DNA from 3 places in the Terribacillus sp. AE2B 122 genome. Region 2 is predicted to be linked to each of the others. Evidence: riboswitches for the same ligand, from Rfam matches in the RefSeq annotation. Region 2 holds a riboswitch; each other region holds the start of a gene.

The links. Region 2 has a riboswitch for S-adenosylmethionine ahead of AE2B122_RS12430 (LLM class flavin-dependent oxidoreductase). Riboswitches for the same ligand answer to the same signal wherever they lie in the genome.
Region 1: it holds a riboswitch for S-adenosylmethionine, as region 2 does, so the genes downstream of both, AE2B122_RS14370 (iron-containing alcohol dehydrogenase family protein) here and AE2B122_RS12430 (LLM class flavin-dependent oxidoreductase) in region 2, are expected to answer to the same signal.
Region 3: it holds a riboswitch for S-adenosylmethionine, as region 2 does, so the genes downstream of both, AE2B122_RS03520 (Na+/H+ antiporter NhaC family protein) here and AE2B122_RS12430 (LLM class flavin-dependent oxidoreductase) in region 2, are expected to answer to the same signal.

What each region holds. Positions count from the first base shown of each region.
Region 1 covers NZ_LR700947.1:76,589-87,228, reverse strand. Annotated here, with positions in the region: gene AE2B122_RS14405 (helix-turn-helix transcriptional regulator) at 1-653, opposite strand, end outside; gene AE2B122_RS14400 (NUDIX hydrolase) at 725-1,234, shown strand; gene AE2B122_RS14395 (hypothetical protein) at 1,257-1,619, shown strand; gene AE2B122_RS14390 (glycosyltransferase family 2 protein) at 1,686-2,762, shown strand; gene AE2B122_RS14385 (DUF456 domain-containing protein) at 2,826-3,314, shown strand; gene AE2B122_RS14380 (DUF3817 domain-containing protein) at 3,344-3,637, opposite strand; gene AE2B122_RS14375 (carbon-nitrogen family hydrolase) at 3,732-4,514, opposite strand; gene AE2B122_RS14370 (iron-containing alcohol dehydrogenase family protein) at 4,511-5,605, opposite strand; SAM riboswitch class I at 5,682-5,784, opposite strand; gene AE2B122_RS14365 (pyridoxal phosphate-dependent aminotransferase) at 5,891-7,069, shown strand; gene AE2B122_RS14360 (MBL fold metallo-hydrolase) at 7,109-8,239, opposite strand; gene AE2B122_RS14355 (metal-dependent hydrolase) at 8,253-8,879, opposite strand; gene AE2B122_RS14350 (DUF4385 domain-containing protein) at 8,938-9,393, opposite strand; gene ddlA (D-alanine--D-alanine ligase) at 9,537-10,640, shown strand, end outside.
Region 2 covers NZ_LR700946.1:352-10,991, forward strand. Annotated here, with positions in the region: gene AE2B122_RS12415 (MetQ/NlpA family ABC transporter substrate-binding protein) at 1-543, opposite strand, end outside; gene AE2B122_RS12420 (methionine ABC transporter permease) at 563-1,225, opposite strand; gene AE2B122_RS12425 (methionine ABC transporter ATP-binding protein) at 1,194-2,225, opposite strand; gene AE2B122_RS12430 (LLM class flavin-dependent oxidoreductase) at 2,229-3,626, opposite strand; SAM riboswitch class I at 3,720-3,822, opposite strand; SAM riboswitch class I at 3,950-4,055, shown strand; gene AE2B122_RS12435 (acyl-CoA dehydrogenase family protein) at 4,127-5,278, shown strand; gene AE2B122_RS12440 (aldo/keto reductase) at 5,320-6,297, opposite strand; gene AE2B122_RS12445 (sulfurtransferase) at 6,339-7,181, opposite strand; partial or broken gene AE2B122_RS12450 (winged helix-turn-helix transcriptional regulator) at 7,451-7,794, shown strand; gene AE2B122_RS12455 (VOC family protein) at 8,072-8,452, opposite strand; gene AE2B122_RS12460 (hypothetical protein) at 8,749-8,964, shown strand; gene AE2B122_RS12465 (GNAT family N-acetyltransferase) at 9,047-9,568, opposite strand; gene AE2B122_RS12470 (MarR family winged helix-turn-helix transcriptional regulator) at 9,592-10,044, opposite strand; gene AE2B122_RS19515 (PspC domain-containing protein) at 10,524-10,640, opposite strand, start outside.
Region 3 covers NZ_LR700942.1:679,739-690,378, reverse strand. Annotated here, with positions in the region: gene AE2B122_RS03545 (amino acid permease) at 1-644, shown strand, start outside; gene AE2B122_RS03540 (AraC family transcriptional regulator) at 1,084-2,088, shown strand; gene AE2B122_RS03535 (SDR family NAD(P)-dependent oxidoreductase) at 2,108-2,902, shown strand; gene AE2B122_RS03530 (sugar O-acetyltransferase) at 3,020-3,631, opposite strand; gene AE2B122_RS03525 (sugar MFS transporter) at 3,726-4,925, opposite strand; SAM riboswitch class I at 5,333-5,441, shown strand; gene AE2B122_RS03520 (Na+/H+ antiporter NhaC family protein) at 5,528-6,817, shown strand; gene hisJ (histidinol-phosphatase HisJ) at 7,071-7,898, opposite strand; gene AE2B122_RS03510 (ATP phosphoribosyltransferase regulatory subunit) at 8,019-9,137, shown strand; gene hisG (ATP phosphoribosyltransferase) at 9,134-9,754, shown strand; gene hisD (histidinol dehydrogenase) at 9,748-10,640, shown strand, end outside.

The DNA of each region.
Region 1 (10,640 bases), on a different contig from region 2:
TCATCGGGTTTGTAGCTTGTACTGTTTGTAACCCAACGAATAAAGGTCAGTTTATCCATTGCATCCAGCTTTTGTTCTCTATTCGATACATCTCGATCCAGCATATCCTGCAAAATCCCTTCCTGCGGTCTGATCACTTCCTTAAACCATTTTGTCATAACGGAGATCAAGTGTTTCTTCAGGAAAGAGATATCTGCGTTGGCAATAAAAGCGATATAATCTGGGAAGAAAGGGTTATCTGCAGTAACCTTTTGCAGAGTGGCCAATGCGCTTTCATTCCCCTTAGCAGCCTTTATTCGATGTTTTTCGAATGAGCTTCCAATGTAGGGAAAGCTTTGTTCCCGTAATGTCTGTTCCGGCATGTTGAAGACCTCAGCTGTCCACTCATCCAAGGTTGCAGCATTTGAGTGGTGCAGCAGCTGAAGCAGCGTCTTCCAGGTGTTGGATTGATGAATTTCTTGCAGTTCGAGCTGAAGCTCTTCCGAAAAGCCATTTTCGGGATCATCCCACATCTTTTCTACATGCTCGAGTGTTCCAGCAAGTGAAGCATTCGTTACTGCGGCAATTCCTAAAGCTGCTTCCCATAGTAACGATGTTTCAAAACGAATGGTATAATCATGCTTTGCTTTAAAACCCGTCTGAATTATTTGCATATTTATCACCTCGTAAATAATTCTATATTATTAGAATATTAAATTCAACAAAAATAGAACGGAGTGATGGAATGAATAATTATCATCGTGCATTCGGTGTTTATGCTGTTATACATAAAAAAGGTAAACTGCTTGTCATACATAAAGGAAGGGGCCCATATATCAATCGCTATGATTTGCCAGGCGGAAGTCTGGAAAGCGGGGAGGGTTTACTGGAGGCTGTCATTCGTGAAGTGAAGGAAGAAACAGGTTTAAATGCAGCAGTGAAGAAGCAGATTGGTGTTGTCGATTTTATGCTTCCGTGGCAGTGGAAGGATTTTACCCATGTACACCATACAGCAGTTTTTTATATAGCAGAGGCAACTGGAGAATTACGGGTTCCAGAGCAGTTTGCAGGACAGGATGCGTTGGGAGCTGAATGGGTTTCTATTGATAATTTAACCATTTCGAACAGTTCACCTTTGGTCATGCAAGCAATCAATTGGCAAGTGTCGGGAGAACTGCCGCTAGGAACTGTCGTTTATTCAGAGTGGGAAATCAGAGAGGGGAGTTTCCGGGAAGGAGATCAGGGTATTACATAAGAAAAAAGAGGGAGCGGCTTAGGTGAGAAAAGTAGGCTTATATGTATTTAGTCTGATGTTTGTTGTTGCTGGTATTTTGCACTTTGTATTAGATGATGGCTTCGCGGCCATGCTGCCAGCGTACGTACCTCTGCGCTATACGTTGATTTATCTGACCGGTATAGCAGAGTTTCTCCTAGCTATCGGATTATTGGTGCCTGCTACCAGGAAATTAACGGCTATTATCACTGTCATCTACCTGATTGCTATTTTTCCGGCAAACATATACAGTGCCGTCTACGATATACCTGCGCCAGGCTTTGAGGAGACCGACCAAGCACTTCTTTATGCTAGGCTCCTTGCACAGCCGGTACTGGTTTGGTGGATTTGGAAGGTTACGAGATAAAACGCATCTGCAATTCTTCAAAAGGCTTCGCATATAGTGAGGATATCATGTATGCCGAGGTGACTTATGCGTTCCATCAGTTTGTGTATGATTGTTAAAGATGAAGAAGAAGTGCTGGCTGGCTGTTTGGATAGCGTCCAGAATCTGGTAGATGAAATCATCATTGTGGACACAGGCTCCACTGACCGGACAAAGGAAATCGCAGCACAGTACACTACGCGTATTTTTGATTTTGAATGGATAAATGATTTTTCCGCTGCCCGAAATTACAGCTTCAGTAAGGCGACGGGCGAATACATCATGTGGCTCGATGCTGATGATGTGCTGCTGCCAAAGGATCAGGATGCTTTTCGTGATTTATGGAGTGGCTTGACTGATGAAGTGGATGTCGTGTCGATGTATTATCATACAAGCTTGGATGGTGAGGGCCGGCCGCTATACCTATATAGGCGCAATCGAATAGTAAAGCGCAGCAAGAATTTTCGCTGGCATGGTGCCGTCCATGAATACTTAGAATTCGGCGGAAATATCGTGGCATCGGAAATAGCTGTCACACACCGTAAAAGCGAAAAAAACCATACGATTTCAGACCGCAATATGAGGATTTATGAGTCCTTTGTCGCTTCTGGCAAGGAACTGACACCACGCGATATGTTTTATTATGCAAATGAGCTGAAGGATCACGGGAAGTTCGAACTTGCCAAGTCTTACTATATGGAGCTTCTTCAATCAGAAAAGGGCTGGGTGGAGGACAATATCCGGGCATGCCAATATCTGGCGGATTGCTGCAAAGCAGAAGGAGATATAGAAGGGTATCGCATGCACCTGTTCCGTTCCTTCCGTTATGACCGGCCGCGACCGGAATTCTGCTGTTTAATCGGTGACTTACTGACAGAGGATCGGAATTATGATGCAGCTGCATATTGGTATGAGCAGGCCTTGGATTATGAAGGGAAGGAGCTGCCGGGCTTCAGTGTACCTGCTTATACGACTTGGTATCCGTATTTGCAGCTGACGCTTTGCTATTCCCGGATCGGACTGCTTGACGAGGCAAAATCAGCTCATGAAAAAGCTGTGTTCTATAACCCGGATCACCCAAGTGTCCGCCATAACACATCATTCTTCGAGAAGCTCAGTCTTTAATTTCCTTTTGCTGTTTCATATGTCATAATACGTACTATCAAGGTAAGATATGGAGGATTGGTTGTGGCATTAGATATAATTGCTTGGATCATTATTGCGGTGGCATTCATCGCTAGTTTCGCGGGAATTGTTTATCCGGTCATTCCCTCTCCGCTTATGCTTTGGATTGGATTCCTAGTTTTCCAGTTCATGCTCAGTGATGGAGATTTGTCTGTATTCTTCTGGATTGCGATGGTTATCCTGACGGTGATTCTGATTATCTCGGATATTATCGCGAACAGTTATTTTGTTAAAAAATTCGGCGGCAGTAAGTGGGGAGAACGAATTGCAGCAATCGGTGTAATTGTTGGTTCCTTCATCATCCCGCCTTTTGGTATCATTATCGTGCCGTTTGTTGCTGTGCTTATAACAGAACTTATCCAAAGAAGAACACCGAAGGAAGCTATCTATTCTTCAATTGGCTCACTTCTAGGTTTCCTTGGCGGATCGATAGCAAAGATTGTAATTCAATTAATCATGATTGTATGGTTCTTTATAGCAGCTTTCGTATAAAAAAAGCGAGCATCGCTGCTCGCTTTTTCTTATGCGTATTCTGTTTTCTGCAATCGCATATCTAAAATATAATAACCGAATGGAATGACGGATGCGAGCAGGGCTAAGATTGCCCATTTCATTCCCCAGCCAACTTTCAGGGTCGTATAGCCAGTCCAAATGACATACAGGACGAACAAACCGCCATGGATGGCACCTATGTAGGTGACGAAGATCGGTATATCCATCATATATTTCAAAGGCATTGCCAGGAACAATAACAAAAGCAAGGAAGTCCCCTCGAGAAATCCGATGATACGGAACCATTTCAATGTCGCTTGCATGAAAGCCCTCCCAAAAACTATTTATAAATAGTATAAGCAAGCTTGCCCCTATTTACCACTCATCGGGAGAACTTGTCATAACATTGTCAAAATATCATGTTACATCATAGATGGACGGACGTCTGTCCTGAAACACGGGGATGCGGCTGCGAACGTCATCCACTTGGTCAAGGACTGCTTCACCATACAGAATGGTAGCTTCCTCGCCAGCTTCAGCAATGACCTCTCCCCATGGCCCGATGATCATGCTATGCCCGGCGAATTCATTGGCAGGATCGCTTCCAGCCCGATTACAAGCAACTACATAGCATTGGTTTTCGATTGCCCGGCTGAGCAAAAGCGCACGCCAGTGATCCAGTCGCGCTTTCGGCCACTCGGCAACAACGAAGAGCACTTGCTGATCGTGAATCATATGCGTGCGGATGAATTCGGGAAAACGGATGTCGTAACAGATGACGCCAGCTGCTCGCTTATTTCCAATGGAAAAGGAAGCAGATTTGTCGCCTTGGGTCATAAACTTCTCTTCATCCATCAACCGGAATAAGTGCGCTTTATCATATTCATGTAGCAGCTCACCAGCTGGTCCGAAGACAAGCATCGTGTTATAGACACCAGTTTCGGTCTGCTTGGCAATGGAACCAGCGACGATATATTTTTGGTGTGTTTTAGCCAATCTGCTGATGAATCGCTTCGTTGTTTCTCCCTCTGCATCACTTATGCTTTCAAGCCTAGACAGGTCGTAGCCAGTTGTCCAAAGCTCCGGCAGCACGAGGACATCGGCATTTTCCTGTGCCTCATTAACTAATGCTTCCACTGTTCTGTAATTGGCTTCCGGATCACCAAAAACGATATCATGCTGAATTAAGGCAAGTTTCATTGTGTCACTCCCTTATTCGCCGCAACGAATGTCTCGACACTTCGCATGGCGTCCACGACTTGATCTGAATCGGAAACATGCATGAAATGAATGGATTCACCTGGTGCGACAGCGCCGTCTGCAGCAATTTTCATCGCTTTGTCCAAATCCTCTTTTACGCCAAGTTCTTTAAGTACTGTTGGTAATCCGAGTTTTTGATAAATTGGAAGCAAAGTGCGAATCTCGTCAAACTTCTCTTCCAATGCAAGCTGAACAAGAATGCCGTAAGCTACTTTATTTCCGTGCAGCTGCTCATGTGTTTCTGCAAGTCTTGTCAGTCCATTGTGAATGGAATGTGCACCAGCAATTCGGCCGTATTCATCACCGAAACCTCCTACCATACCGCCAGCCATAATGATAGTTTCTGCAACCCGGGTAAATGCACTGTCAGTACGTTCACTTTGTAAAGAACAAATAGCTGCATCTCCTTCGGCAATAAGGATATCCCGGCATAACTTAGCTGCGTTGCGGGATATCTGAACAGCAAGCGGCTGATCCGTCATATTTTCGGTAAGTGCATCTGCTTCGTACCATTTGGCCAATGTATCTCCGATTCCGGCAATCAGATAAGGTACAGGTGTTGTGAGCAAAAGTTTCGGCTCAACAAGCAGCATAAATGCACTGCGTGGGAATACGGTATATTCGACAAAATTACCTGCTTCATCATAAAAAACGCTGAGTGAAGCCCATGGGGAGCAGTTAGAAACGATTGTCGGAATTAGAATGACTGGCAGCCCTGCATCATTGGCAGCGGCTTTGGCAGTATCTAACACTTTTCCGCCGCCGACACCGATTATGAATTGAGCAGCTTCGTTTGTTGCGATGTTTGCTAATCTAGCTGCTTCTGCATGTGTGCACTGGCCGTTATAAGCGACTCGTTTTACTGGCAAATCAATCGGATCCAAGAATGGGGAAGCCGCTTTCCAGGAAGCATTTCCGTGAATAAGCAAACCATTTGTCCAATTCAATTCCGAAAGCCTTGCTGGAAGACTTTCCAGTATATTATCCTCACAGACGTAATAATTCGGAGCGCCTTTTATGTTGATGGTCATGTTGTCACCTCATTGATTTTTTACATAAAAAAACTCTTCCAGACGAATATGGAAGAGGGAAAGGCGGTGTCTAGTCCCCTTATCCCTCAGCGTTTCGCTGTTGGATTTAGCACCGTGTGCAAATGCACCGGTTGCCGGGCTTCATAGGGCCAATTCCCTCCGCCTTCTCTTGATAAGAGTGTGTGATTCATGTATGATTTGTTCATTATCGCATTCTATTTCCAAGACTGTCAAGATTGGTAATAGTCAGAATAAGAAGAGTGAAACAACAGGAGAGTGAGTAAGATGGATTTTCCGTTTTCGGATGCATTGAAACGACTGCCGGAACAGTTTTTTGCCGGCTTAGTACATAAGGTAGGTCTGCTGGAGAAAGAGGGGCACGATATCATCAAGCTCGGACAGGGAAACCCTGATTTGCCGACGCCGCAGCATATCGTAGAGAAACTGAAGGAAGCTTCCGATAATCCGGCTTATCATAAATATTCACCATTCAGAGGCTTTGATTTTCTTAAGCAGGCAGTTTGCGACTTTTATGATCGGGAATACGGTGTAAAATTGGATCCCGCAACAGAAGTGGCCATCATGTTCGGCTCTAAAACAGGTTTGGTGGAAATCAGCCAATGTCTGCTGAATCCTGGTGATTTGGCACTGCTTCCGGACCCGGGGTATCCGGATTATATGTCCGGTATCGAACTTGCGCAAGCACGAACATCGTTCATGCCATTAACCGCTGAAAATGAATTTCTGCCTGATTATGATGCTATTCCTGCTCGTGATCTGGAAGAAGCAAAGCTGATGTTCTTGAACTATCCAAACAATCCCACTGCTGCAACAGCGGATCAGAAGTTCTTCGATAAAACAGTGGAACTGGCAAAGAAACATAAAATCTGTGTGCTGCATGATTTCGCTTATGGTGCACTAGGCTTTGACGGTGAAAAACCACAAAGCTTCCTGCAATCCGAAGGCAGCAAAGAAGTTGGCATTGAAATGTACACCTTATCCAAAACGTATAATATGGCCGGCTGGCGCATCGCTTTTGCAGTTGGTAATGCCTCTGTGATTGAAAGCATCAATTTAATCCAGGATCATATTTATGTAAGTTTGTTTGGCGGCATGCAAGAGGCGGCTGCTTACGCTCTGACAACGGATCAGACATGCGTGGAAGAACTCGTCCGCACGTATGAAAGCAGAAGAGATGCTTTCATCGGCCATTTACGTGCTATCGGTTGGGATGTACCCGAACCAAAAGGTACTTTCTTCGTTTGGCTGCCAGTTCCGCACGGATTTACTTCTGAGGAATTCGCTGATTTGCTGCTGGAAAAGGCGCATGTGGCAGTTGCTCCGGGGAATGGTTTTGGCGAATATGGAGAAGGATATGTTCGCGCAGGTTTATTGGATACGGAGGAAAGATTGCTGGAAGCGGCAAAACGAATCGAAAAGCTCGGTATCTTTTCAAAAGCATAAGAAAGAGCCAGTCCTATATGGGACTGGCTCTTTTGTCTGTCAGCTTGTCACTGCGCAGCGATTTGGGCCGGATTCTATATCGGCTTCGTCTGTGCTATCAATGGTGGCTTTTCCTTGATTGGCTTCCCGAATCAGCTGGTAGCTATTCGGCTGCTGGGAAGGAATGCTATCCAAAACGGAGGAAGCAAATTGGCTCACATCCTGCAGCTGCAATCGGGGATTTTTTCTGTATAAATCTTCCATACGAGCTTGAACTGTACCGTCCGTTTCGATCTCTGACAGCTCGGAAAAATGGGAAGGAAGGACAATCAAGTCCAACGACAATAATGGAAACTTTTCATATAAAGTGTTGTGCAGATTCTTTACCCATTGTTCTGCTTGACCGGCTAAATCTGGGCGGCCGATTGATTCGGTAAAGAGCGTATCTCCAGACAGCAGGAAAGTGTCATCAACGACAAAACTGATGCTTCCTTCTGTATGACCTGGTGAGGCAATGCTGCGCATGCCTTCTTCCGTTTTTCCGAATGGAATCGTCATACCATCTTGTAAAGGAGAAAAGGTGAAAGTCGCTTCTTTTCCATCATCAGCAGGGAACCAATATGTCGCTCCTGTTTCTTCTGCCAGTCTCCGTCCGCCGGACAAATGGTCCGCGTGAAGATGGGTATCAAGTACATGTTTGATCGTCCATCCGTTTTCTTTAGCGAAGGTTGAATAGGCTTCGGTGAACCTTGCCGGATCTACTACAGCTGCTTCTCCATTGGAGACGACCATGTAGGATAGGCAGCCTTTCCCAATACGCATGAATTGATAAATCTCCCCGCCATATGTGAGATCGCCGACTTTATGGGGACTGAGTGTTTCTCCCCAAGCTTGCATGCCGCCAACGACATGAACGATATTATCCATTCCGGCTGCTTGTAAGAGGGAGACGGCTGTCTGAGCTGATTTGCCCCGATAGCACATGACATAGACAGGATCTTGTTCTGGCAGTTCTTTACGGGCCTTATTTGGGTCTGCTTTGATAGCGGCAAACGGAATATCATATCTTTTAACGCTATCGGCTGTAATTGACCAGTCCTGAACATCCGCTTCTTGCCGGATGTCAAGAAGATGAACGGTATCTTTCGCTTTTATTTTTTCTGCCAGTTCTGCTGTGTGCAATGGATTCATGCAATCGTCTCCTTTAGAAATCTTTTTTGATTATAGGAAGGAGCAGTTTGACTCCTTTCTTATTCACTGGGAATATTCTGCTGTCAGCGAGCAGGTGGCTTGCATAACCGGCTGTGCCGGCAAGCTGGGTGCCGAATAGAGCGGTCTCTTGTTCAAAGAATGTCATCAATATGTAGAAATAGATCAGTCCGATCAAGGAGTGAGTGTATGACCGGTGGGCAAGGAAAGATGCAATTCCGATATAACATCCGCTCATGACAACCCATGTATGCCCCGTGTACAATCCGGTCAGCAGAACAGCGATGCCTGTAATCAGCAGCATGAACTTCTTATTGATTACGCGGGAGAGAACCATAATTCCTGCTCCAATCGCTAACCCGATATAACGATCTTGGCCGAATAAATTCCACATACTATATAGAATGAGCAATAATCCGATAAAAATTGTAATATTGCGGATGGCTTTGTGAGAAAAAGTAATTCGGTTAGAGAGGATTCCGCCTGTATCCAAATCTGGTACAAGAGCTGCGACAGCTGCCGTACAAGTCATTGTGACCGTCACAGCGCCTTCTGCATTCAAGGCGGTGGCACTGGCGAAACCTGTGCCAGCTCCGATTAATAGATGTGTGATTCCTTTCATTCTAGCTGTGCCTCCAAAAGTTAGTCTTTAAAAGCATACTAGAATCTTTATGTCATGGCTATCCGTATTGTTTCTGATGCGCTTTCTTACGGGAAAGATAATCTTCATCTTCTCTTATTTCGTCCCATCTTTTTTTGAAAATCTGTGCAGAAGCTGCTTTTTCTTCATCAATTTGGCGGTCATGCCTTTCTGTCTTGTCTGCATCCTTATATTTTTTGCCGCCTTTATAATTAGCGTAGCGGCGAGCACGGGTATAGCCCATCTGGATGTACTTCCTGGCCATATCCATTCCGACGAAATCGTCTTGCTTACGGTATTCCTCAAACATCTCCGAAATTTTCTGGCAGGATACCTTAGCAATTTCTGGTGTCTTGAAGCGCCAATGGGGAAGGATTTCACTTTTATAAGGCTCGACCATCAGCACACCTTGCTCACCGCGGCCGACGCGGTACTTTTCTGGATGTTTACGAAAATCAGTCGAGGCATCAAAATGATCGTAATAGCCCATTCCCATCCTCCTGTCTCTGTTGTTAATGTATATAGTTACCGAATGTGCTCCATGTGAAACGCAATTTTTTCTTATGGACATAGAGGCAGCCGTACTCGTTTGTGATAAAATGAAAGCAATGGTTTCACGTCAGAAAGGAATGGTTACAGGTGGGTAAAACAAAAGTAGGAATCGTCTTCGGCGGAAAATCCGCGGAGCATGAAGTGTCCTTACAATCTGCAAAAAATATTGCCGATGCAATTGATAAAGATAAATATGATGTTGTCCTAATCGGAATCGATAAAGATGGAAAATGGCAGCTGAATGACAAGGCAGACTACCTGCTGAACGCACATGATCCAAAAAATATCGAACTGAAGCCTTCCGAGCAAGGAATCGCTGTTGTACCTGGTTTGAAGGAGAAACAGCTCGTCAATCCAAGTCAAGGTGCTGTCCTTGATCAAGTGGATGTTATTTTCAGTATCCTCCACGGTACACTTGGTGAGGATGGCAGCATGCAAGGAATGCTGCGTATCGCTAATCTCCCATATGTAGGCCCGAATGTACTAAGTTCAGCTGTATGCATGGATAAAGATGTTGCAAAGCGTTTACTGAAGGAAGCGGGCATTCGAGTAGCGAATGGCTTCACATTCAAAAAACGCCAGCTTGGATCTATCCGTTATGAAGAGGTAGCAAAAGTGTTGGGCACTACAGTCTTCATCAAGCCTGCAAACCAAGGCTCCTCTGTCGGCGTAAGCAAAGCGAAGACAGAAGATGAGTTCTACAAAGGCTTGGAAGAAGCTTTCCGCTATGATACGAAGGTTCTTGTCGAGGAAGCAATTGTCGGCCGTGAAATCGAAGTGGCTGTACTTGGCAATGAAGAGCCGATCGCTTCCTTACCGGGAGAAATTCTGCCGAAAACAGAATTTTATTCTTATGAATCCAAGTACATCGACGAATCAGGAGCAGAGCTGGCAATACCAGCCCAACTTTCCGAGTCTGTTACAGAACAAGCAAGAAAGCTGGCAGTCGAAGTATTCCAGACACTCGATGTCGAAGGGCTTGCACGTGTTGACTTCTTCCTGACAGAAGAAGGCGAATTTGTCGTAAACGAAGTAAACACACTACCAGGCTTCACGAAAATCAGTATGTATCCGAAGCTTTGGGACATCACTGGTATTTCCTACCCTGATCTAATCGACCGTCTGATTCAGCTGGCAATTGAACGTCATAAACGAGATAACGAACTTAGCAACGCTGCTTTTCAGCAGTTT
Region 2 (10,640 bases):
TGGTTCGAATTTTAGATTTTTCGGATTGCTTGTGACGTCTTTTTCGGTGACTCGTAATGGATCGGCATTTTCATCGATTTCTATTAGCCCATTATCTCTTAGCACAGTCAGGCCGCGTCCCAGATTAGTCGGATCATTAGCTAATGCAACTGTGCTTCCTTCTTTTATTTCATCAAGTGACTTGAATTCATTTGAATAGATTCCGATAGGAGCTGTTGGAACTGTGATAATACTAGTCAGCTCCATATTATTTTCCTCAGCGAAGGCGTCCATATATACTTTATGCTGAAATAGATTGGCATCCAGTGAACCAGTTGCCAATGATTTATTCGGCTGTACATAATCATTGAACTCCTTTACTTCGACTGAATAACCTTTATCCTCTAAATACGGTTTTACGCCTTTTTCAAGCATGTCGCTATAAGGAATTGTTGCACCTAAAACGATCTTTTTATCGGATGAGGCACTGCTTTCTCCAGAACCACAGCCTGCTAAGACTGCTGTGAACACTGCGGCAAATAACAATAAGATAGCTTTTTTCATTTTTGTTCCCCCTTAGAGTTCATCTTTTTGATACGACTCTTGCTATAAGATCGCCAAGGTATTGAACAACCTGAACGAGTACAATCAGCACGATAACTGTGGTGAACATGATCGTATTATCGTATCTGTAGTATCCATACCGTATTGCCAAATCGCCGATTCCGCCTCCGCCTATTGTGCCGGCCATGGCAGAATACCCAATCAGACTGATGGCAGTAATGGTTAGTCCTGTTATTAAGCCAGGCTTTACTTCTGGAAGAATGATACTTTTGATAATCATCCACGGAGAAGCACCTACCGCAATAGCCGCTTCTATCACACCTTTATCAATGTCTCTTGCTGAGGACTCTACGATTCTTGCATAAAACGGGATAGCCGCAACAGATAGAGATACAGAAGCCGCTAAAGGTCCAATGGTCGTATTAAGGAGAAATTGTGTAAACGGCAGTAAGAAGACAAGCAGAATGACGAAAGGAACGGATCGAATGAGATTGATAACCAGCCCAGCCACTCTTTTCACTACTACGTTTTCTAGAAATAATCCGCGATCTGTTACAAATAATAGTATTCCAAAGGGTAATCCGATCAAGATGGCCACAGCCAAGGCAATGGAGACCATTAAGAGTGTTTCGAGAAATGCTTGATTCAATTCAGGCAAGATGGCGATTACGCGATCCATCATCAAACACCTCCACCTTACTTACTTTGTCTCTAAGATAAGCAATTGCTTTATTCACTTCCGTTTCATTTCCGCTTAATTCCATGATAAAAATTCCCAACGGCATGCTTTGGATGTACTCTACTTTTCCGTGCAAAATATTGCCGCGTACCTGAAAAGCCTGAAGCATATCCGATACAACTGCTTCTGCAGCAATGCTGCCTTTGAATTGCAGCCTGATCAGCTTTCCATTTATCTCTCCCAATAGCTCTTCTGGAAGATCAAAATTAAGTACAGTCTGGATAAAGGATACTGTTAACGGGTTAGAAGGATCGGAGAAGATATCATAGGTTGAACCTTGCTCGACCACCTTCCCATCCTGCATTACAGCACAACGGCTGCAGATTTCCTTTACTACTTCCATCTCATGCGTGATGACAACGATGGTCAGACCTAGTTCTTTATTTATTTTCTTGAGAAGTGAGAGAATTGATTTAGTTGTTCCAGGATCCAGTGCAGATGTAGCTTCATCACATAAAAGGATCTTCGGCTGATTCGCAAGCGCCCGAGCAATACTGACCCGCTGCTTCTGACCGCCGCTAAGCTGTGCTGGATACTGATCCTTTCGATCCTCCAATCCAACGAGGGCAAGCAGCTCCTCTACTCGCTGCTTGATCTGTTTTTTGTCTGCTCCGGCAGCTCTTAATGCAAATGCTACATTTTCAAATACCGTTTTAGAGGAGACCAGATGAAAACCTTGGAAGATCATGCCAATTGACTGTCTTGCTTTTCGTAATTCCTTTGGAGACAGCTCATGCAAATTAACTCCATCAACAAAGACTTTCCCAGACGTCGGCTTTTCCAATAAATTAATACACCGCAGCAACGTACTCTTACCTGCTCCGCTGTACCCAACAATTCCAAATACTTCCCCAGCTTCAACGGCTAGTGTCACATCGTCAACGCCAACGATTTCCTTTCCTTTGCTGCTGTACTTCTTTGTGATGTTTTCCAGTTTTATCACCTTTCATCTCCCTCTCCTGTTGGTATTTTCGGGCGATCGATAGTCACTTGCAGGATGCCCAGATGGCAGTCTGCCTGATTCATAGTCAAACAATTTCTCTCTCAATGTTCCTGTTTTATAGGATTGTTTATAAAGTCCGCGTTCTTGAAGAATTGGGATAACCAGATCAATAAAAGATTCCAGATCTCCAGGAGTAACAAGGTGGTTCAAATTAAACCCGTCCACTCCAGATTCCTCGAATTGAAGCTGGATAGCATCAGCTACCTCTTCTGGATTCCCCACTATCAAACTTTTGTCAGGGGTATCAAACCGCTTCAATGCTTCGCCTACTGTCAGCTGCTTGGCTGCATCCTTTGTCAACGAGGCTGCTTTATAGTGACCTCCTTCGGTTGTTTTGCCGTATATAAACGGCTCGTCAGGATCTAGTTCCTCATATTCGGAAATGTCATAGCCGCTTGCACCAAATTGCGCCTTAGCTGCATCTGAGCTCCAATGACTCGTGTATTCCTGATACTTTTGGTGTGCCTCTTCCGTTGTTTTCGCTACAATAACGCTTAGGAAAGAGAAAATCTTAATATGATCTGGATTTCTACCATGCTTGGCAGCTCTCTCCCTTATATCCTCTGCATAATAACGGATACGTTCAGGCGTAGGTCCTCCAACAAATACACATTCCGCATGTTTAGAAGCAAATTCCCGTCCCTTTTCAGACGTACCTGCTTGATAAATAACAGGAGTTCTCTGCGGAGAAGGCTCACTCAAATGCGGTCCCTCAACCTGGAAATAATGACCTTCATGATTGATTTCATGCACTTTTTCAGGCTTTACTAGAACTTGGTTTTGCGGATCTTCAACAACCGCATCCTCCTCCCAGCTGCTTTCCCAAAGCTTATAAGAAACCTCTAAAAATTCATCGGCAATCTTATACCGCTCATCGTGCTTGATCATATCGGTCAAGCCAAAATTACGGGCAGCATTCGGAAGGTATGAAGTCACGACATTCCAAGCCACTCTCCCCTTCGTCAAATGATCCAGCGTGGAAAAACGTCGTGCATTCCCAAATGGCGGTTCATATGTAGTACTCACCGTGACCGCGAACCCTAAATTTTCTGTAACACTGGCCATTGCTGAAACTAATAAAGCTGGATCATTCAAGGGAACCTGCAGGCCGTCACGGATGGAAGGCGCTTTACTATTGCGGTAAACATCATACACACCCAGCACATCGGCGAAGAAAATCGCATCGAACCTGCCGCGTTCCAATAGCTTCGCAAGATCAATCCAATAATCCAAATCCTTATATTGCCGATGCCGCTTACTCTCTGGGTGCTTCCACAACCCATGCGAATTGTGCATCGCACTATTCATATCGAATGCATTCAGAATGATTTGTTTTCCCACTTTTACCCCTCCGTTTTATACAAAATAAAAGACCCCTTCTCAGATTAAGAAGAGGTCTTACTTAGTCGACGCAGGCGTACAACGTCCACTCTCTTCTCATCTTTCAAGCTAGTAGCTTGCTGGAATTGGCACAGTACTGCAGCAGTCTGTTGCCGAGGCTTCAAAGGGCCAGTCCCTCCACCTCTCTGGATAAGAAATGCTTATTGAATTAAAGCTCAATATACAGGACCGTCCATTGCCTGTCAATCAAGTTTTCTAAATTAAATATATAATTGACAATATTCCGTATATGGCATATATTTATGCCGACAACTGAATAAACACACTTATCTAGAGTCAGGGTAGGAACTGGTCCAACGACCCTGCAGCAACCGCTTGTTTGAAGTAAGGTGCTAATTCCAGCAGACAGAGATGTCTGAGAGATGAGAGAGATACATACATAAACGTAACCTCTTTCTCACGAAAGAGGTTTTTTAATTTATTGGATAAGGAGAATGTTCATGCGAGAAACCGAAGAGAAATCAAAAGAGTTTGATCAAGTGATACAGCAAGCAAAGAGCCTTTCTGAAGAATTCAAACAACGTGCAGCTCATATCGATGCCAGCGGTGAATTTCCTTATGAAAACTTTCAAGCGTTAAAAGATAATGACTTTTTGTTGCTGACTGTGCCGACGGAATATGGAGGCAAAGGATTAAATCTTGTAGAGTACTTACAAGTTCAAGAGATACTTGCCCAAGGTGATGCTCCTACTGCTCTATCATTTGGCTGGCAGCTTGGTGTTGTACTGGAAAATGCCGAAAGCAGAAAATGGGATGAACAAAGTTTTCAGGATCTTAGCAACAAAATCATACATGATAAAATTCTTCTTAACTTGGTTCAAACAGAAAACGCCACTGGAAGTCCTTCAAGAGGAGCTGCTCCAAGGACAACTGCAAAACTGGAAGGTTCGAAATGGAGAATTAACGGCCGTAAATCCTTTGCTTCCATGGCTGCTGCTTTAGACTACAGCATTGCCACAGCGACTATACTTCCTTCCGGAAACAAAGGCTTCTTTATAATTGATCACTCCTTGGAAGGAGTATCTGTAGTAGAAACATGGGATAGCATCGCAATGAGAGGAACAAGAAGTGATGATTTAATTTTAGAAGATGTACTAGTTGATCAGGATGCGTTGCTTGTAGAAGAAAACAAAGGCACCTCCACTCCAAGAGGCTGGTACTTACAGATCGCTGCTGTTTACCTTGGTATAGCTGTTGCCGCAAGAGATTATACTATTCAATTTGCGTCAAAATTTCATCCTGTTTCCTTGCCGGGTCCAATTAAGGATGTCCCAGAGGTTAGAAGAAAAATTGGTGAAATAGAGCTCGCTCTCTTTAACGCCAGAGAAGTGCTTTACGCTACAGCTAGAAAGTGGGTTGAGCATCCTGAAAAGAGAACTGAGATGAGTCCGGATTTAGCTGCTGCTAAGCATATTGTCACCAATAAAGCTAATGAAGTTGTGGATCTCTGCATGCGTATAGTCGGAGCCAGAAGTTTGTCTGCCAACAATCCTCTGCAGCGCCACTTTCGTGATGTAAGGGCTGGATTACATAATCCGCCTACTGATGATGCGGTAGTTTATTCGCTTGCGGATGCAGCTCTTCGGCAGTAAAAAAAACTCCTGAATCCATAGTGGATTCAGGAGTTTTCCTTTTACCATGCATATGCATATGGTGCCGAACCACCTGGACCTGGGAAGATCTCATCCAGTCGTTTTAAAACAGATTCATCGAGATTGATTTCAAGTACATCTAACGTACTCTCGAATTGTTCAATCGTACGTGGCCCGATAATTGGCGCTGTTACTGCGGGATTTGCAAGCTGCCATGCTAAGGCAATATTATCCTGTGTTTCTCCTAATTCTTCACACAGTTGACCGAACTGTTCCAATTGATCACGCTGCGCATTGATTTTATCACCAATCTTATCACTTCGGCTTCCTGGCAATTTTTTGAGTGCATTGCGGCCGAGCAAACCTCCATCCAGAGGGCTCCAAGTGATCATTCCAATGCCAAGATGCTTTGCTGCTGGAAGTACTTCTAACTCAGCATATCGACAGTTCAGGTTGTATTTATGCTGCTCCGATACCAGCCCTAAGAAGTGACGGTTTTTGGCTGCACCTTGAGCCATGGCAAGCTGCCATGCAGCAAAGTTACTGGAGCCGACATAACCTATCTTTCCTTGGTTTATTCCTAATTCAAAGGCTCCCCAAAGCTCTTCCCAAGTAACGGCAGGATCAATATGATGCATTTGATACAGCTCAATGTGATCCGTTTGCAAGCGCTTTAAAGAATCTTCAAGATGTCGCCGAATCTTATACGATGACAACCCCGCCTCATCATTTGGACCATCGGCAGCATTATGCATGCTTCCGTATACTTTTGTACCTAAGACCACTTTCTCTCTTCGACCTCCGCCTTGCTTGAACCATCTTCCGATAATTGATTCTGTAAGGCCTCGATTTTCTGCACCGTATACATTCGCTGTATCAAAGAAATTAATACCGCTATCAAGTGCTGCATCCATAATTCGAAATGCATCCTTTTCTTCCGTAGTAGTACCAAAATTCATCGTACCTAAACAAAGTCTGCTTACTTTCAAACCAGATTTACCAAGGTATTGATAGTCCATATTAAGATCTCCAATCTATAATATATTAGGGTTTTTCTTGGTTATTGATTTTTCCCCTTCGCTACGGGATTTTGCTCATACGAAACCCAGTCGCTATAACTGCCCGCGTATAACTTTACATTATCAAACCCAGCCATTTTCAAAGCAATGTAGTTGGAAGCAGCTGTTACGCCTGATCCGCAATACACGATAATTTGATCTTTAAAATCCAGCTCAGCAAATCTTTTCTTCTGTTCCTTGCTATCTTTAAATGACCCTTGTTCCAATCCTTCCGCCCAAAATTTATTGATGGCGCCAGGGATATGGCCTGGTATTCTATCAATTGGTTCCACTTCGCCTATGTAGCGTCGTCCCTCTCTTGAATCTATCAACATTGGAGACTTTTTCTCTTGTTCGACAACTTCTTTTACTTCCCCATAAGAAGCCATCATCTCATTTCTAATGTTCACTTCAAATTCGGCTGTTTCATAGTCAGGTATATCTTTTGTCGTCACGTAGCCTGCCTCATCCCAACCTTTGAAGCCCTCGTTCAATACAAATACTTTTTCATGGCCTAAATATTGAAGCAGCCACCAAAATCGAGAAGCATATGATCCTTCTCCACCGTCATAGGCAATTACCGTTTTTGCATTGTCGATTCCGGCTTTCTCTATGTCAGATTTAAACTGAGCTATGTCAGGCAGCGGATGCCTTCCCCCATGCTTTGAAACAGGAGCGGATAACTGTTTCTCTAAATCAAAATAGACTGCTTCAGGAATATGACTTTCTTTATAAAGCATGGCTCCTTTTTCCGGATTCCCTAAGTCAAAACGACAATCCACTATCTTAATCTGGTCATTATTTAAATGTTCCTCTAGCCATTCCTTACTCACAACAAAATTCACCTTAAATAACCCCTTACAAAATTAGAATAAAACCATGTAATTCTATTTTTAAGAAATCCTCAATCCTCTTATATATACTAGATAGAAATGGTCGTTTCCTTTAAAATCTTGAAGTTAATACTTTTTAATTCAACAAAGACTATTATTTCGCAGCGTTACTTTAGTGAGTTTTTTGTAGTTGCAGCCCCTCTATCCGCAAAGTTACAATAAGACTGCAAGGATATTAATTAAACTAACAGCCCATTTGAAACTAATGGAGGTATATCGGTTTGATAGCAAAAAAAGATCTCCCAGTCTGCCCGGTAGCTACGACAGTTGGCTTAATAGGAAGTAAGTGGAAATTACTTATTTTACAGCAGCTTTTAAAGGGAAGAAAAGATTCAATGAACTCCGCAGAAGCATAGACGGTATCAGCCAAAAGGTTTTGACCCAGAACCTTCGAGCAATGGAGGCAGATGGAATATTAGTTCGGTATGCATATGCAGAAGTGCCGCCTAGAGTGGAATATGAACTTAGTGAATTAGGAAATTCATTACGCCCGATCATTTCCGTAATGGATTCATGGGGAGTAGAATATTTAAATACGCTTAAAGATATGCAAGAGGCAGAATGACTGCCTGCAAAAATAAACACACTCACACCCAGGGACTTTTCCCCCGTATGTAAGTGTGTTTTTATAAATTTCGAAAAGTAACTGTTACTCCTGAAAGGCTTACCAATAAGGATTAATCCCCATAATCAGGAGACAATAAAACCGCCTTCAAGTTTGAAATCAGATAGTTGTTATCCGAAAAATATCTATTCATTACTAATTCTTTTGTTTGCTGAAGATACAATCACGCGCTACTATTTTCTCTTTTCCCGTTAGAAACATCCCTTGCTCATCCCTCCTATATAGTAATTTCTACAGTATTTCCTTCAGGATCTTCTATAACGCTCTCATAGTAGCCATCACCTGTAGTGCGAGGATTACCTTTGATCGTGTAACCGTCCTCCCTAATCATTTTGGTTAACGTATCAACCTCGTCTTTACTTCCAACAGAAAAAGCCACATGCGCCCAACCCAATTGATTAGGCAGCATTTCCTTATTGACCCCCACTTTCTTCATTAATTCCAATCTAGATCCACTCGAAAAAGTTAGAAAATAAGAAGCAAATCCTTTCTTTTCATTCACATACAAACTGTTACTCTCTGCTCCAAAATATCGCATATAAAAGTTCTTCATTCGCTCGATATCTTTCACCCAGATTGCAATATGCTCAATTTTCATTGTGAGACGCTCCTTTTGCCAATACTTATTAATTTAATAGTGTATAAAATGTATCTTATTTCATTTTGAATTATAAGCAGTACACAATTTTCTTTATGTGTTTCAACAGAAAGCTTTTTTAGCGAAGCTCCCCTCTTTGCGTCCTATTCCATTACGACCAGTTTTACATATATCAGATCTCCTTCACTTGTAATAAATACGACTGAAGCATACATTCTGGAATCGATCTCATGTCAATAATTTTTATTCAAAAAGAAATGCAAGACAACACATAATGTACACAAGGGGATTTTATAATGAGAATAATTAGAAAAAACAAAAGGAGACGTAAGATGTTATTGCTCTTGATCGGCATGCTTGTTGTAGTCATTATAACTGTCACCACTCCTAAAGATCTTTTTCATTCTCCAGATGAAATCTCTGCAGCCGTTGCTCAAAAAGCCAAAAGAGATGCAGCACGCTATATAAACTCTAATAGAAACAATAGCAGCAAATCTAACCTTCCTAACTAACGAAACTACAAATAAGGCTGTAATTAAAAGAACAACAAGCTGAGTACTTGTTGTTCTTTTTTACATCATGTATAGAACCGTATCATTCAAGTGTTTTAGCCAAGATGTAATCCACTTGTTCTTCGTCACCCATATAAAACGAATGAGCTCCAGTTTTAACAAAACCATTCTTGCTATAAAAAGCTATTGCGTTTTGATTTTTTTCCCATACTCCAAGCCATATGACCTTCTTATTCAATTCAGCCGCTATTTCTATTGCCTTGTTCATCAGGAACTTACCTAGACCTTGTTTTTGAAATTTGCTTCTTACGTATATCCTTTCAATCTCAAGTGACTCGTCGTCCATTTCCTCAGATTGCGCATCATCTGTGTTTACCTTAAGGTATCCAGCAAGTTCTTCTTTCAAATAAATGAAAAAGAATTGCGAAGAGGTATTCGACAATTCCATGTCCAGCTTTTTCGTGTTATATGCTTTTTCCAAGTAAGCCTTCATATTTTCAGGTGAGTTTTGGTCCTTAAAAGTATCGCTGAAAGTTTCGATGCTAACTTCTTGAAGTATCGGTAGATCCTCCATGCTGCATTTTCTAATATTGATAGATGTCATAGTAATGTGTAGCTCCCTCATATTCAATAGTTTCGCTTGTTCCCTTTTTTCACATATTCCCAGTCAGTTTCAATATTCTTTCTGACTTTTTGAAGAAGTTTGTAGATGGTTTCTACTTCCCTTTCGGACAGCCCAGCTAGTGCTACCTTATCGGAATGATCATTTTCTCTGCTTATGAATTTATAAACATGTTCCCCTTTTTCAGTCGGGAACAGTTTCTTGATTTTTTGATTATGTTTATCATCTCTCTTTTCGATAAAACCATTGATCTCAAGTTTTTTAATAGCACGCGCTGCAGTTGTTCGATCCACTTTTATTATTTCGGCCAGTTTTTCTTGAATGATCCCTGGGTTTTCAACAATCCGGACAAGATATAAATACTGTCCCTTAGCTAGATCATATTCTTTAAATTCTATATTGCTTATAGAATCCAATGCCCTGGCGATCATTCCTATTTCACGTAGAATCTCCTTCATATATACAACTCCATTTATATTTCGTTTTATAAATAGTAAAGGATTTTTGTTGCATTTGCAACAAAAATCCTCATTTCTATCTACGAACCAATTCAATTCTTATATTTTCAAAATTGTGTAGCCTCTTAATCGTTCAATATGCCTTGAATGTGGAATCTTTAGCCCAAAACACCCCTGTTAATATGGTACCAACAGATGTTAGAATCACTATTTTTCGTCCACTCTGCTTTTTTAATGATTTTAATAGTTCATAGGACTGCGCAATCGATATAGCTATAGCTGTTAATGCAATAATACCTATCATCATATTAAATATCCCTTTCTGTATCCTTGAATGAAGTAATCTATTTTTCAAGTAGAGGTAGCTTTTCAACCAATAACACTTTCTGATGTATGTAAATATTTGTATAATGTAATTGTGACACAAGTATTCATTTATTTAGAAAGCCCAATCTTTAAAAAACCAACAGGATTCTTTTCTAATGTCTTTCATCAGGCATCAATATAATTGCTACAATATACAAACCAACTAAATAGAAATTGAATGTAAAGAGCGTTATACATAAAAATATTATCCGCAGCAACCTAGCATTCCA
Region 3 (10,640 bases), on a different contig from region 2:
TCAATCAGGTTGTTTATCGCATCTTAATCTTCTATGTTGGTTCAATGATTGTAATTACGTCTATCTTCCCATGGAATCAAATAGACGGGGAAAGCAGTCCATTTGTCCAAATACTCGACGGGGTCGGTATACCGGCAGCAGCTGGAATATTGAATCTTGTTGTCTTGACTGCAGCTGTGTCGGCGCACAATAGTAGTTTGTACAGTAATGGACGCATGCTGCATTCGTTAGCGAAACAAGGTAACGCACCAAAGTTTCTACAGCGTACTGGGAAAAAGACAGGTGCACCAGTACCAGCTATTTTACTTTCTTCTGGAGTGGCAGGAATTGCTGTTATTATCAACTTCTTAATGCCAGAAAAGGTATTTAGCTACGTTATGGCAACTGCAACAGTTGCAGGCATAATCAACTGGAGTATGATCATTATCATTCATTTAGCGTTTAGAAAACGCATAGGAAAGGAAGCAGCAAGCAAGTTATCCTTTAAGCTGCCATTGTATCCAATCTCCAATTATGTCGTACTGCTATTCCTAGCAGCGGTGATTGTCATCATAGGCTTCATGCCAGATTATCGTTTGGCTCTTTATATATTGCCTATATGGGTACTGATACTTTTAATAGGCTATATACTGAAGAAAAAATGAGTGATGCGTGTCCTTTGAAGGGACACGCATTTCTATTTCGTTCTTGTGGCCCCTGTTTGGTTATATACACAAACAGGGGCATATTTTTGAAGACTCGTAAACAAAACGGCTTGAGTTGAATAAGTATCAAGCATAAAACCCCTATAAATACGCTATGTAAGTTCGGAAAAAATTGAAAAAGCGGTCGGTGGTTCAAGTCCAGACGGAATCATAAATTTAAAAAGCTCGAAACCCTTAGTGCTAAGGGCTTCGAGCTTTTTTGCGTTTTTAAGATAAATGGAGGTACAAGGGTGTGCATATTGACGTCTAATGCAAGTGTATTGTCGGAAAATGCTAATTACTTCACTAGCTATTATAATTAAAATAAAATTACTATCGCTTTGACTCATCATACTTAAGTGTCCACTACTTAATGTATAGATAGAAAGAGGTACAATTCATGACTGCACAAATTTATATAAAGATTCCAGACGGACTCTGGAAAGGTTTTTTTCAACTTGGAATTCCTGCTCAAGAAGTGGTTAGAAAAGCAAAGATGCCTCTTACCGTCATAACTGAATCAGAGGTTACTACAGAGCAATATATCAGAATATGGCAAGCTTTTTCTAACATTATTGATAACACAGGCGCTGGAATGCTTATGCTTCCAACAGCAATTGAAACTGCTCAATATCCATCACCTGTACTGGCAGCATATCATGCCCGTGACTATAGGGATGCTTTAAACAGAATGGCTCGTTACAAAAAAATGTGTCCTCCAGAAAATATTCAAATTGTAGAAAAAGGTACCCAATGCACGATTGAAGTCACTTGGAAGAATGCTGATCTGCCTGTACCGCCAGTGCTAATTGGAACGTTACTTGTGTTTTTACTAGAACTTGGACGCCGCGGCACTGGTTTGCCTATAAAAGCAACTTCAGTAGAACTTACACATTCAATGAATCAACTACTAGAACTTGAAGATTACTTTGGTTGTCCTGTTAAAGTCAACGCTGAACGTAACCGATTGACATTGAACAGAGAGGATCTTGATCGTCCATTTATTTCTTACAATGATGAATTGCTGGAGATTTTAACTCCAGTATTGGATCAAACATTAGAAAGATACAGGAACAGTCCCTCTATAAAAGAGATAGTAAAGTGGATTTTAAAACGCAGTTTAACTAAGGAAAATCTAGACTTACAAGATATTGCAAGTGAACTTGGTATGAGCGGACGTACCTTGCAACGCCGGCTGACTGATGAACAAACTAGCTTTAAAACGCTATTAATGGAAGTACGTCATGAACAGGCAAGAGAATACTTAGCGAACTCAACTTTAGATCTTAAAGAAGTAGCTTTCCTTCTAGGTTATAAAGATCAAAGCTCATTCTATCGTGCCTTTCGTTTCTGGGAAGGGAATACCCCATTGAATTGGCGGGCTGAAAATAACATTAATAAATAATATCAAAGGAGAAAACAAGATGGAAATGGCATTAAATAATAAAACTGCTTTAGTTACTGGTTCTACAAAGGGAATAGGGAAAGCAATTGCTTTAGAACTAGCTAAAGAAGGGGTTAACGTCCTTATAAATGGGCGGAATAATGAAGATGTAGAAGAAATTGTTAAGGGAATCAAGACAGCTTATCCAGCTACTACGCCGCTAAATGCTGCAGCTGACATTGTTGATATTCAACAAAGGAAAGCATTATTAGAGAAATTCCCGGATGTAGATATCTTAATTAACAACATGGGCATCTATGAAATAATGCAATATGAAGAAATCACCGATGACATATGGGAGAAATACTTCCGTACCAACGTCTTGGCGGCAAATGGCTTATCCAAATATTATTTACCGAAAATGTTAGAAAATAATGATGGCCGTATTATCTTTATTGCGAGTGAAGAAGCAGTAATGCCTTCTGGGCTAATGCCTCAATATGGTATGACAAAATCCATGCTCTTGTCTTTATCAAAGAGTTTGTCCATTTTAACAAAAGGATCTGAAGTTACGATTAATACAATTATGCCAGGACCCACTCTGTCTGAAAATGTTCAACAAATTATTGAGGGATTATACACTGATGAAGACATGACATTTGCAGAAAAAGAAGAACATTTTATGATCAATAATCAACCTCAATCTGACATACAGCGATTTATTAGACCAATCGAGATAGGAAGACTTGCTGTATTCTTATGTAGTCCTTATGCTTCAGCGTTTAAAGGGTCCCCAATCCGAATGGATGGAGGGATGATTCCAACGATTTATTAAAGATTTGTCTCGCGCCTTTTTTCAGGTCAAACACTTCTTAAGACGTTTTCATTGAAGTATAGGACTGTTCAAGCTTATAAAGAGAAGCCACACCTGAAGTAAAGTGTGGCTTCTTAATTATTTCTCCACTATCCTTAGATTCTTGAAATAAAATTCTTTGTCATAGTCATTAATTTCTCTGAGTACTCGACAAGGATTTCCTACAGCTACAACATTGGAAGGGATGTCCTTCGTAACTATACTACCAGCTCCAATGACTGTATTGTCTCCTACAGAAACACCTGGAAGAAGTATGGCACCAGCACCTATCCAACAGTTTCTTCCTATAGTTACAGGTACATTAAATTGATACGCTTTTTCGCGCAGTTCGGGTAGGATAGGGTGCCCGGCTGCTGCGATCGTTACATTAGGGCCTATCATAGTATAATCATCAATGTAAATATGAGTATCATCAACTAAAGTTAAATTGAAGTTCGCGTAAACATTCTTTCCAAAGTGAACATGATTGCCGCCCCAATTTGCGTGAAGTGGAGGCTCGATATAGCAATCTTCCCCAATGTCAGCGAACATCTCTTTGAGTAAAGCTTCTCTTTTTTTCAATTCGCTTGGACGTGTTTGATTAAAGTCGTACAGTCGTTCTAGGCATAAGTTTTGGTGTTCTGCTAACTCTTTATCTCCTGGCAGATACATGCTGCTATTGTGCAGGCTATCTTTAATACTCTTAACCATATGTAAAAAACCTCATTCCTTAATATAGATAGATTATAATATCAGACAACTTAAATAAGTATGTTCTGCCATTTCAGGAAATTCAAGATGGTAGTCATTGACTCAGTCGTTTAGGCTCAACACCAGTTTTGTTTGAGCGTATTAAAATCAATCGACAGAACATTATTCCGGCTACACAAGCTAAAAGAAAATAAGGGAATATTAAAAAGGAAATAGTCGCTAGCGACTGTCCTAATAAGGGTGCAACAAGAGTAGCTCCTGTGTAAGCAAAGGCCATTTGAATCCCCATCGCTGCTTGAGAATTATGTTTACCAAAATAAACAGGAGTTTGGTGCAACATGGAAGGATAGATTGGTGCAAGACCCATCCCTATAATTATAAATGATAATAGTGTAAAAATGATTGGTAATGGAAGTAACATAATCAATAAACCAGAAACAGTCAAAGTACAACCTATCTGAATCAAAGATTCATTGTTAATGCGGATTGAAAGAAATCCACTTAACATACGGCCAGCCGTCATACCAAGAAAGTATAAGGAGATCCAGCCAGCGGCATTTTCGGGTGGAATACCTTCTATTCTAACTAAATAACTAGAACCCCAAAGCATCATGCAGGCCTCAGTTGATGCTATCAAGAAAAATGATACCATTCCAAAGGCAGAACCTTTTCTCCTAAACGAGTTCAGCAATCCCATTTTGCTTTCTGAATTGATTTCTTTCGTATATTGAATTCTATTACTATCAGTATCTTCGTATTTTTTCCACTTTGAAAGTGAAAATAGTAGCAGCAGGACTAATGCAAACTGCAATATTGAAATGGTGAAATAACCACTTCTCCAAGAATTCCCCCAAAAAACCAATACGGATAAAATAACAGGACCGAGTAGGGCTCCAACTCCCCAGAAAGCATGTAACCAGTTCATATGTTTTGCTTCGTAGTGAGTAGCAACAAACCTGTTTAAAGCTGCATCCACTGCTCCGGCACCTAGACCTAGTGGTATGGCACATAATAATAGCCATATAAAAGAAGGTGAAAATGAGAAACCAAGCAGTGCAATAGCAGTCATAGCTATACTTATTATAACGATTTTACCAGTACCCAGAACTCTAATTAATCTATATGAAAACAGACTGGATATTATTGTTCCTATAGATATGATAATAGAAGCAATACCTGCATTCCCAATCGGAACGCCAAGGTCAGTGTTCATAAGCGGCCACGCAGACCCCAGTATAGAATCAGGTAATCCTAAGCTGATAAATGATAAGTAAATTAAAAAAATGAAGAACATTATATCCTCCTATTCATATAAAGGGAGCTTACATTGCAAATAAAGTTAGCAGTTTGCAATGCATATAAATCACGCTTCATAATTAATCGAAGCAATGCTGTGTTAAATGACTTACAAATCTAATCGCATAAACTTACTTAATTATATTTTTATTCAGCGATCTCCTGCTTCATTCATATTAAACATTCATGAAATTAGAAACGAAAAGTTTTTAAGGATGAAATAATCTTGAATTAGAAGCCGCTACAGCCAACAATTTTGAAAGAGCGTAAAAGAGGGATGTTCACGTGTAATTGTCTTTCTAATAAGGAGCTATAATGAAAGCATTATCGAGGATTTCTAAAACTATTGATAAAAGGTAAGGAGATGTGTATAATCCTACTTACTGTGAAAAAAATATTCTTTTCTTCTTATTTAGAGAGATGGAGGGACTGGCCCGAAGAAATCTCGGCAGCGGAGCTTATGTGATTAAGTTGCTGTGCCAAATCCAGCAAGCTGCGGCTTGATAGATAAGAAGAGTGTTTTATAGATATAAAGCCTCTTCTTATGGATTTAAGATGGGGCTTTATTTTTTGCCGTAAAACAAAATCAGAGGTGGAACAATGAAGAATGCAAATCCATGGGCTCTCATCCCATTTATTGTTTTTCTAGTTTTATTTATTGGATCAGGAATTATCACAGGAGATTTTTATAACTTTCCGGTCATAGTAGCAATCACAATAGCAGCGGGTGTAGCTTTGGCTATGAATCGAAGAGAATCTCTTACTAAAAAGGTTGATATTTTCTGCAAAGGTGCAGGTAATGCCAATGTCATGCTGATGGTGATTATTTTTATTTTAGCAGGAGCGTTTTCTGAAGTTGCCAAAGGCATGGGAGCAGTAGAGTCTGCTGTAAACCTCACTACATCAGTCGTTCCGCAAAACCTACTAGTTGTTGGCCTATTTGTCATTGCATGCTTTATTTCCTTGTCGATGGGGACATCGGTTGGATCAATTGTAGCACTAGCTCCAATTGGAGTTGGGATAAGTGATCAAACCAGTCTTTCGATGGCTTTGGTAATGGGAGCGATTGTTGGTGGTTCGATGTTCGGTGATAATCTATCCTTCATATCAGACACAACGATAACTGCCGTTCGTACGCAAGGCGCACAGATGAAAGATAAATTTAAAGTTAATTTTTGGATTGTGTTACCGGCAGCTATTGTTACGAGCATCATTTTAGGATTCCTTGCAATGGGTGAATCAGCTCAAGTAGATCATATAAGCTATAATTGGATAAAGATAGTTCCTTACGTTCTAGTTATAGTTTTTGCTTTAATCGGTATGAACGTCTTCCTCGTACTGGTTTTAGGAATTGTTCTCGCGGGAGCCGTTGGCTTGATAGATGGCAGCTACCATTTCATGAGCCTGATGCAACAGATTGGTGATGGAATGGCAGGTATGTATGAAATTGCCTTCCTTGCAATATTAATAGCTGGAATGGTAGAGATAATTAAGTTTAACGGAGGAATCGACTATATTCTGCACCTGGCAACGCGAAGAATTAAAACGAAAAAGGGTGCCGAATTTAGTATCGCCGGACTTGTGAGTCTAACTGATGTATCAACTGCTAATAACACGATTTCTATATTAATTACTGGTCCATTAGCTAAGAATATTGCAGATCAGTATGGGATAGAGCCGAGAAAATCAGCTAGTATATTAGATCTTTTCTCTTGCTCAATCCAAGGTCTTTTGCCATACGGAGCTCAATTATTGACTGCTGCAACCGTAGCAGGAATATCGCCAATCAGTATTATCCCATACAGTTTTTATCCAATCATGGTAGGAATTTGTGGTATTATCGCCATCTTAATTGGATATCCGAAGAAGAAAAATACTTCGGGAGAATGACTTTTCAGTTCTCCATTAGAGCATAATGTGTATTAATTAAACTTTCTTCTACTATGGAAATAGAAGCAATTTCGGAACAAGCAGAATTGGGATACCACATACTAGCTTGGTGGTTAAAAACTGGTTCTACCTAATATAAAAAATATACCAGGCAGACTTTACTGAGGGAAATGACAACAACAAAACTTCAATAGTATTCAGTAAGTATGAAAACAGCTGCCCTGGGACACCTGGGCAGCTGTTTTTTGCATATTTATAAAGTTAACCTCTGCGGAATTTGGAGAGAATAATCAGATAAATATTCAAAACCCTTACCAATTCCCCCAGCCGCATGACTGTCTGAACCAGGTACGAGTGGAATTCCCATCTTTGCTGCGTACGCTATAAGTTCAGCTGGTGGATAGATTTCTTTACATAATGGTTTATAAAGACCAGCAGTATTCACATCGAGTTCGTAACCTTTTTCCTTCATTATTTCCAGAATGTTCTGCTGTTCCTTTGAAAATTCAGCTGGCTTCGGATAAGCTAGCTGAAATTTTTGAATTAACGTAATGTGACCAATTCTTTTTGGTTTAAAGAAGCCAAGATCAGCTTCAAGTGAAGCCCGCAGATTTTCATAATAAGTTTTATATAGTGGTGACAATCCGCCAAATACATCAGCAGCACGCCCGAATTCCTCTTCACTGTAATCAATGCAGAAGAAAGACTTATCCGGTGCTTGCAGCATATGAACGGAAAGAATACCATCATCCATTTCTGGACCGTACGTATCAAGGAAAGTTTGTGTTTCTTGTTCGTAGCCTCTGATATAATCTACTTCAAAGCCTATATTAATCTGCAAATCATTTTTATATTGTTTTTGCAGCGCTTTTCCTTCCATTACATAAGCTTCAACATTGTTCCGATCCATTGTGCTGTCACGATGTGGGGCAGGATCTGTAAAGCTTTCTGGGAGTGGAGCATGTTCTGTAAACGATAAATGAGTGAGTCCTTTTTTTATTGCTTGGAGGACATAGGCTTCCATTTTATCGTCTGCGCCATGCTGGCAATACTGGGTATGTACGTGAAAATCTCCTTGCATAGTTTTGCTCCTTTCGTTATGTGTTGACGTTAGTATCTCATTATGTTACATTCAAATCAACAGAAATCCTTTATCATAGTAAAGTGGTAGAATGATAAAGAAAGAATCGGAGGCTTATAGATGTTCTTACCAGCAGGAAGCCGTGATTTGACAGGTCGACAGCTTGTCAATCGTGTCAGTATATACGAAAAGTTCCAGTCTGTCGTGAATTTACGAAATTATCAAGCTATTGAAACACCTGTTATTGAGTATAGCGCAACATTTACCAATCCTTATGCCGGTATGACGCTTAAAAAGATGCTCAAATGGTTTGATGAAGAAGGAGAAATCGAAGTATTGCGTCCGGATTGGACAATTGCTGTTGCCCGTGCTCTTGCAAATCAGCAATCGGATCAGCAGAAATGGGCTTATGCCGGATCTGTATTCAAAAAAGATCATACAGGTGTCGAAAGCCATCAGGCTGGCATCGAAATAATTCGGACTCCAGGTCTGTACGGAGAATATGAAAGTTTGTTCACAGCTGCTCGCTTCCTGCGGGAACTTGGATTGCAGCAGTATAGCATTGAGTTAGGGCATACGGAAATCTTCGAGACATTCATTGCTTCTCTAAAACTTGATGAAACAGCTGCTTCTCTAATTAGACAGGCAATGCATGATAAGCGAAAAGATGAAGTATATCGTCTTGTGAAGGAAGCGGGAAATGAAGAAACAGCTGAAGCAGTAGCTGTTTTAGCAGATGCATTCGGCGGAACAGCCATTTTAGATAAATTCGCAGCGGCGTGGGAAAATAACTCCAAATTATTACCTGTTATCCAAGAGCTTCAGCAGCTTGCAGCCGCACTTGAGGAGCTTGGGCAGGATGTCATCGTCGACCTGGGACGTGTAAAGCAGCTGCCATATTACAATGGCGCCATGTTCAGAGGTTTCCTGGAAGAAAGTGGAGCTGAATGCTTCTCAGGAGGCAGGTATGACGAGCTGTATGAACAGTTTGGCGGAAAGATGAGCGCTGTCGGCTTAGCATTTGATATGGATGTACTTGCGGCTGCGCTGCCGGCACCAGAAAAACAGGAACGTATTTGCTTGCTGACAGATGAGCAAGGTCTGATTGCAGCTGAAGCATTGCGCTATAAATACGCAGATGCGGTAGTAGACGTAAGGACAGAAGCAACAGCCGAAAATTATGATCGAGTTTATCACGTCATTCAGAGCCGAGAAGGATACGAGGTGGTCGAGAAATGAAACCAGTTATTGCATTAACCAAGGGTCGTGTAGAAAAGCAATTTCTCGCATATTTGAAAGAACGAGGCATCGACAGTACACCATTAGTAGAAAAAGGACGTAAACTTAGCGTTGAAACAGATCAAGCAACCTATTTCTTCGCTAAGGGCGTTGATGTGACAACGTATGTACAGCATGGTATTGCCGACCTAGGAATCGTAGGAGAAGACATCATTGCTGAATTCCAGCCGGATGTATTCAATCTCTTTCCGTTACCATTCGGAGCTTGTAAGATGGCGGTTGCTGCTGAGAAGGACAAAGATTGGCCAGATCGGAAGAAACGAATCGCCAGCAAGTACACCAATATCACGAAGCAATATTACTTAGAAAAAGGCGAGTCCGTCGATATCATCAAGTTGGAAGGCTCCGTGGAATTGGCGCCGCTGCTCGGATTGGCTGATGCAATCGTCGATATCGTCGAGACTGGCACAACCTTAAAAGAGAACGGTTTGGAAGTGATCGAAGATATCCAGCACTTCACGGCCAGAGTCATCGCTAACCGTTCATCTTTAAAAATGAAACGTAATATCCTTCAGCCCTACCTTTCTACCTTACAGGAAGAGGTGGCGCAATCGTGAAAAAACTAACAAGTACGCAATTCCTGGAACAGTTTTGCACCAGGAAGGCCGATAGCGGTTTTGATCCTGAAGTCCTTCAGTCTGTATCGGCTATTTTAAAGGATGTCCAGTTGGAAGGTGATCAGGCTGTCCAGAAATACACCGAACGATTCGATGGTACAACAACAGATAACCTTATAGTTTCCGAAGTCGAGATACAGGAAGCAAAAGCCAAAGTGTCACCCGAAACACTGACTGCTTTAAAGGAAGCTGCTGCAAATATTCGTGCCTTTCATGAAAAGCAAGTTACTCCATCTCGCATCATGGCTGCTGAAGAAGGGAAACAGCTCGGTCAGCTCGTCCTGCCGATGGAGCGAATTGGAATTTATGTACCTGGAGGCAAAGCGGTATATCCGTCGACAATTTTGATGAACGCTATTCCAGCACGTTTGGCAGGTGTGAAGGAAATCATTATGGTAACACCGGTAAAGGATAATGGAGCGATCGCTCCGGTCTTAGCGGCTGCAGCTGAAATTGCCGGTGTGGATAAAATATATAAAATTGGCGGTGCCCAGGCGATTGGAGCTTTGGCATATGGAACAGAGACAATCACTCCAGTCGACAAAATTGTCGGTCCAGGTAATGCATTTGTAGCTGCTGCGAAGATGCTTGTCTTCGGGCAGGTAGGAATAGACATGATCGCCGGTCCATCGGAAGTGGCAATCATAGCGGATAACGCAGCAGATCCTGCATTTATCGCAGCAGATTTGCTGGCTCAGGCAGAACATGATGAAAATGCAAGAGTGATCCTTTTGACAGACAGTGAGGTTTTGATTCAATTAGTAGAAAAAGAGCTGGAAAGCCAGCTGGAAAAGCTGCCACGTAAAGCAATAGCAAGTGTTGCAAT